Regions from separate parts of the Pectobacterium wasabiae CFBP 3304 genome, predicted to be linked through region 1. Evidence: predicted binding sites of a transcription regulator. Region 1 holds the regulator's gene; each other region holds the start of a gene.

Region 1 (2,206 bases):
GTGGCCAGCACAGTGAAGCATTACACTGCGGCGATGGAGCCTTCATCAAGGAAGAAACGACGTTGACGCTACAGGCAGACACTCCTTTGCGGGCACTGCTCATCGATCTGGTCGTGTAGTTCTTCTTTCCGTCGTCTTCGCAGGAAAACGCCACTCACTCGGCGTTTTTATTCAGTCGTGGTAAGATATCCGTCTTGTTCCTCAATGTGTCAGGGTGATATGACAATGGATTCAACCAAACAGGACAAACTTCTTGCCCAGGCTGAACAGATTTGTCAGCAGCGCGCGGTGCGTCTAACGCCACAGCGGTTGGAGGTTTTACGCCTTATGGCACAACAGGCGGGCGCTATCAGCGCGTATGACCTGCTGGATCTTCTGCGCCTCACTGAACCTCAGGCTAAACCGCCTACCGTGTACCGCGCACTGGATTTTTTGCTGGAACAAGGCTTCATTCATCGCGTTGAATCAAACAACAGCTATGTGCTGTGTCACCACATCGAAGACCACAGCCATACGTCTGCCCTTTTCATCTGCGATCGCTGCGGACAAGTCACGGAACGTCAAACCGAGGGTGTGGAAGAAACACTACGCAACTTGGCGCAGCAGTCAGGATTTACGCTGCGTCACAGCGTTGTGGAAGCACATGGGTTATGTGGAGACTGCCAGGAAGTGGCATCATGCAAGCAGCCGGATCATTGCGATCACGACCATACTGTTCCGATTAAAAAACGATAGCCCCGAGGGCTATCATTTTTTGCTAACGGTTAGCTCCAGTCGCTATTACGAATAACGCCAACCGCTAAACCTTCTATCGAAAAACTTTGCTGACGCAGGTCGACAACGATAGGGGCGAACTCTTCATTTTCAGCGAGAAGATGCACCGTATTACCCTGCTTCTTCAAGCGCTTCACTGTCACTTCATCGTCAATACGCGCCACCACAATCTGACCGTTGCGCACATCTTCTGTTTTATGTACGGCCAGCAAATCACCATCCATAATACCAATGTTTTTCATCGACATACCGCTCACTCGCAGCAAAAAATCAGCGCTGGGTTTGAACATAGCAGGGTCAACCTGATAGCGGCATTCGATATGTTCCTGTGCCAGCAGCGGTTCACCTGCGGCCACGCGCCCAACCAGAGGAATACCCGTCTCTTCTTCCATCAGTAGGCGAATACCACGAGATGCCCCCGAGACAATTTCAATCACGCCTTTACGTGCCAGCGCTTTCAGATGTTCTTCAGCCGCATTCGGAGAGCGGAACCCCAGTTGTTGGGCAATTTCCGCCCGCGTTGGCGGCATTCCGGTTTGCGCAATGTGATCGCGGATCAGGTCATAAACCTGCTGCTGCCTTGCTGTTAATACTTTCATTCCGCCCCCTGGTTGTTTATACAGTCTTGCTGTGAGTATATACAGGTAAGGCACAATTGGGAATCGAGATATAGGCAAAGCCCCTGACTTTTATTCATTTATGCGTGCCGTCAGGCAAAATGTTGCCAGAGAATGCTGCCCCACACGGCAGCGGCTAGCAAGATGGCAACAAAGACAGCCGCCGACCCGATATCTTTCGCCCGACCGGATAATTCGTGGTGCTCAAGGCCAATGCGATCGACGACAGCTTCAATGGCGCTGTTAGCCAACTCAAATAACATAATCAATACCACAGACCCGATAAGCAGCAGTTTTTCAACCAGCGTCACCGGCAGCAAACACGCGATAATAACGCCGACAATCGTCAGTATCGTTTCCTGACGGAATGCCGCCTCATGCTGCCACGCCTGCTTCAACCCCTTCAAGGAATAACCGGTCGCCTTAATAATCCGGGTCATCCCCGTTGCTTTATTCATTTATCCTCCATTTTTAGACTCTAAATAATTCGAGTTCCAGGCAGGCGGCAAGAGAGGGAATCCCGATGAGCTTACTCAAGTAAGTGATTCGGGTGACAAATCTGCCGGGAGCAGATTTGAACGCTGCTTGCAGCGGCCCTTCAGGGCGAGGCCCACGACGGGCCGAGTATTTAAACGCTGCCAACGCACATGCAACTTGAAGTATGACGAGTATACGCAAAATAGTTCGCATTTTAACGCACCTACGTTGTCTCATCACCACAGATCTCCGGCGCAGTTTCTGGTATCCTTGCGGCGCATTGCTAACAAGAGGCTCTACGTTGTTATGTCAGGTTGGCGTAAAATTTACTATAAACT
Region 2 (2,206 bases), 570 kb from region 1:
TGATGCCGTCCGATGTAGAGCGTTTCGAGCTGACCGCCATCTTAGCGCTGCACGATCTGGGAAATCTGGTCGCTGTTGATTTGTTTCTGATTACCTTGCTCATCGGTATAGCTGAGCAGCCCGGTATCTTTATCTAACACAGGTTTCCCCTGTGTCAGGAGCATTTGCCCCTCTTTTGTCGCCATCACGTAGTCACTGGAGCAGCCCGCAAGGGGGAATAATAGTGCCAGTGTTATTGCCATTTTCAGCCGTATTTTCATTGTATTAACCCATAAAGAAATCTAACGCTTAAGGTGAGTCTAGCAAATGGTCGTGTGGGATAACGTAGGAATAATGGAAAAAATGCATTTGGAAGGTATTAATTATGCATCACTCGACCTGCATAAAGTGGCGGGCCAGCAGTGGTGCAGTAAAGGTTTTCTTCAAATAGAACCCGCGTGGTAGGGTCAAAATCGGTTGACCAAATTCGCCAATCGCCTCTGTTAATGCCCGGCTATTTGCCGCCTTGGGGCGTAATTGCAACACTTCACCATGTCGGGCGGTGATGCTTTCTACCCTGCCAAGCACGATCAGATCCATCAATTCTTCCCAATCACAGCGTAGTTGCTCTTCTTCTTCTTCATTGGGGCTCCACATCAGTGGTGTACCAATACGGCGTTCCCCCAGCGGAATGTGACGCGAGCCTTCCACCGGGATCCACAGTACCCGGGCGAGCTTATGCCGCACATGACTGCTTTCCCACGTTACGCCGCTGTTGCCTGTCAACGGTGCGACACAGACGAAGGTGGTTTCCAGCGGTTTGCCCTGTTCATCAATAGGGATAGTTTTTAGCTCAATGCCAATGTCAGGAAAATCCTGCTCGGGTTTACTGCCTGCGCTTGCGCCCAGAAAACGTTCCAGCAACATGCCAATCCAGCCTTTATCACGTTTCAGGTTGGCGGGAAGGGGGAGGCGGGCGATGTCCGCTAATTCCGCGAGATTATAACTCGCGAGGGATTGCGCACGTTCCAGCAAGGCTTGTTCATTTTGTGGTGCTGTGGCGTGAACCGAGGGTGAATTCATAGGGGATAGCTCGATGTTTTTCCGCTCAAAAAAAATACAATAAATGCAAAAGACAAATACATAGCCTGCAAGGTTGTGGAGAGAAACAATAATAGCATGATTCGTAGCGTTTTTTTTCAGTGTGACGGCGATCACTGAATGCGGTTTTGCAAACTGTGCACGTATAGCCACCGACAATAAACAGGATTTTACACTAGGTTATCCACAGATATCTTGGATAACCCACATAAACATGAATTACTGGTTCCATTTACAGCCTTGACTCCCGGCCTTTTTGCTGTGTTTGCCTATTTATTGCCTGAGTTTGAGACATTCCCTGTGGATAAAATCGGCATAGTGCGATCTTTCGCCAATCTTGCATTGGGTGCCATTTGAACAAAAATTAAGGGGGCGTTTTTTTGGTTGAAATGGTTCGTAATTAAATGAATAAAAAGCACTATTTTTTAATTTTCAGTAATATTTTTTCTTCATGAAAAATGAGTTTCACTCACTTCTTCATGGGTTCTGCACAAAGATGTCCACAGAAAAAGTGAATAAACTGCGGGTTCTGGTCTTCACATGTTTATAACTTTGATCTTATCTGTGGGTTATCTTACTTTTATTCGTGTCACATGCTTTCTAAGCAGTGGTTTACCGCCTGACGGGAGTGTGAAACAATCGGGTTATCTTTGCATTGATGTTTATTGAGGTAGTCCGGTGATCGATGATGATGGCTACCGCCCAAACGTTGGTATTGTAATTTGTAATCGGCAGGGGCAGGTGATGTGGGCCCGGCGCTATGGTCAGCACTCATGGCAATTTCCGCAGGGGGGAATTAACCCCGGAGAAAGTCCCGAGCAAGCGATGTTCCGCGAACTGTTTGAGGAAGTCGGGTTAAGAAAAAAGGATGTGCGCGTGTTGGCATCTACCCGTAACTGGTTACGCTATAAATTACCAAAGCGTTTGGTGCGTTGGGATACAAAACCGGTCTGTATCGGCCAAAAGCAGAAATGGTTTTTGCTACAGTTGATGTGTAATGAGTCGGATATCAATATGCAGAGCAGCGGCACGCCGGAATTTGATGGCTGGCGCTGGGTGAGTTACTGGTATCCGGTACGTCAGGTCGTCTCTTTTAAGCGAGATGTGTATCGTCGCGTGATGAAGG
Region 3 (2,206 bases), 410 kb from region 1:
CGCTCGTAGGCCACCAACGACATCTTGGCATCGATCACGACATCTTTGCCCTGCGGTAAACGCACGATGACATCCGGTTGCAAACGGCTATTTGTCCCCGTTTGCACACTGACCTGAGTTTGATACTCATACCCTTCTCGCAGGCCAGAGGCTTCCAGCACGCGGCTTAACACCACTTCGCCCCAGTTACCCTGCGTCTTATTATCGCCTTTCAGCGCTTTCGTCAGGTTGATGGCCTCGTGTGCCATCTGCGCGTTCAGTTGTTGCAGATTGCGGATCTCGTGCGCCAGCGTGTGGCGCTCACGCGCTTCCGCGCCAAAGCTGTCCTGCACCTGACGGCGAAATCCATCAAGTTGCTCACGCAGCGGCATCAACAGCTTATCCAGACTCTGTTTATTTTGCTCGTCCACCTTGCGGCCGCTGTGTTCGAAAATGCGGTTCGCCAGATTCTCAAATTGCGTCGTCAACCGCTGTTCGCTGCTTGCCAGCAGCCGCTGTTTCTCTTCCGCCGCCATCCGGGTTTCTTCCAGCCGAATGGTGACTTCACGCAGCTCGGCCTCCTGCGCACTATTGATTTCACGCAACGCCCGCAGTTCCTGATTTAACTGCGCACACTCAGTGCGAAGTTCACCAAGCTGTTGCAGCTTTTCATGGCTGGCAGAGAGTTGTACGTGAACCGTGCGCAATTCCAGCTCGTTTTGCCGCAGCCGTTGTTCATCCTGCTGCTTTACCTGCTGTTGTTCGCTGAGCGACTGTTGAGCCTGCTGTAATGTCTGTGCCAATAACCGCTGTTCGGTGTCATGCTGCGACAGCTTCTGCTGATGAATCAGGCTGACAATCAACCACCCGACCAGAAGACCCACTACACCGCCGCCTAAACCATAAAATATGCTGATATCCACTGTGCCTCCGCAGGCCTTTCACGCTGTCGGCCAAGGTAAAATGATACTGTATGGATGTCCAGAAACAATTTTGCCGGGGAGTAGGCTGAGCAGAAAAATGCGAGCCGCATTCCATATGAATATGAGCATACGATAATTTGCAGAAGAATCAGGGCGGTAACAAAGAAATCCCCCAACGCGAAGCACCAACGTTGAGGGAACTTAAGGTATAGCTAGACCTACTCCAGTAGTATTTAGCCTAAGCGCTGCTTCGCATCGCTAATGGCTTTGGCAACCTGCTGTGGTGATACGCCACCTTGTGCAGCACGCTTATCCAGACAGGATTGCAACGCCAGAATCGGGTACACATCATCGCCAATCACGGCGCTGAATTTTTGCAGGTCTGCCAGCGGCAGTGCTTCCAACGCTTTGCCCTGACGAATGGCTTCAACTACCGCTTCACCCACGATATGGTGCGCTTCACGGAACGGAACGCCTTTCGCGACCAGATAGTCAGCCAGCTCTGTCGAGTTGGCGTAGCCTTGCTCAGCCGCCTCTTTGCAGCGCGGACGTTTAACCTGAATGCCTTCCAGCACCAGACCCGCCATCATCAGGCAACCGTGCCAGGTATCCAGCGCGTCAAACAGCCCTTCTTTGTCTTCCTGCATGTCTTTGTTATACGCCAGCGGCAGGCCTTTGAGCGTCATCATCATGCCGGTCAATGCCCCCTGTACGCGGCCACATTTACCGCGAATCAGCTCCAGCGCATCTGGGTTTTTCTTCTGTGGCATCAGGGAGGAACCCGATGTCACACGGTCAGACAGCTCGACGAACGCCGCTTCACCGCTGTTGAAGAAGATCAGATCTTCGGCAAAACGTGACAGATGGATCATGCCGATCGAGGCGTCGGACAGCAGTTCCAGTACATGATCGCGATCGGAAACCGTATCCAGACTGTTGCGCGTCGCCGAGGCGAATCCCAGCCAGCCTGCCAACTGTTCACGGTCAATCGGATAGGCCGTTCCTGCCAGCGCGCCACAGCCCAGCGGGCTGACATCCAGACGCTTCAGCGTATCTTCCAGACGGCTTTCATCGCGCACCAGCATTTCATGATAAGCCAGACACCAGTGTGCAAACGTCACCGGCTGTGCACGCTGCAAGTGGGTGTAACCCGGCATTACGGCATCTTGATTCGCTTCTGCCGTCGTGACCAGCGCCTGACGCAACTGGCGTACTGACAGCAGCAGCTCTGCAACCTGCGCCTTGCACCACAGCTTCAGGTCGGTTGCGACCTGATCGTTACGGCTACGGCCGGTATGCAGTTT

The links. The regulator LexA, encoded in region 1, represses DNA repair genes until DNA is damaged. The targets are predictions, from matches to a motif close to TNCTGTATGTACATACAGNA.
Region 2: mutH (DNA mismatch repair endonuclease MutH) is a predicted target of LexA. The motif match lies at 1,301-1,320, and genes of this name have one in related genera.
Region 3: rmuC (DNA recombination protein RmuC) is a predicted target of LexA. The motif match lies at 947-966, and genes of this name have one in related genera.

The regions. Positions count from the first base shown of each region.
Region 1 covers NZ_CP015750.1:2,437,898-2,440,103, reverse strand. Annotated here, with positions in the region: gene A7983_RS11050 (pirin family protein) at 1-119, shown strand, start outside; gene zur (zinc uptake transcriptional repressor Zur) at 226-735, shown strand; gene lexA (transcriptional repressor LexA) at 765-1,373, opposite strand; gene A7983_RS11035 (diacylglycerol kinase) at 1,484-1,849, opposite strand; gene plsB (glycerol-3-phosphate 1-O-acyltransferase PlsB) at 2,175-2,206, shown strand, end outside.
Region 2 covers NZ_CP015750.1:3,007,876-3,010,081, forward strand. Annotated here, with positions in the region: gene A7983_RS13670 (YgdI/YgdR family lipoprotein) at 42-260, opposite strand; gene mutH (DNA mismatch repair endonuclease MutH) at 370-1,062, opposite strand; partial or broken gene rppH (RNA pyrophosphohydrolase) at 1,759-2,206, shown strand, end outside.
Region 3 covers NZ_CP015750.1:2,028,688-2,030,893, reverse strand. Annotated here, with positions in the region: gene rmuC (DNA recombination protein RmuC) at 1-902, opposite strand, end outside; gene argH (argininosuccinate lyase) at 1,136-2,206, opposite strand, start outside.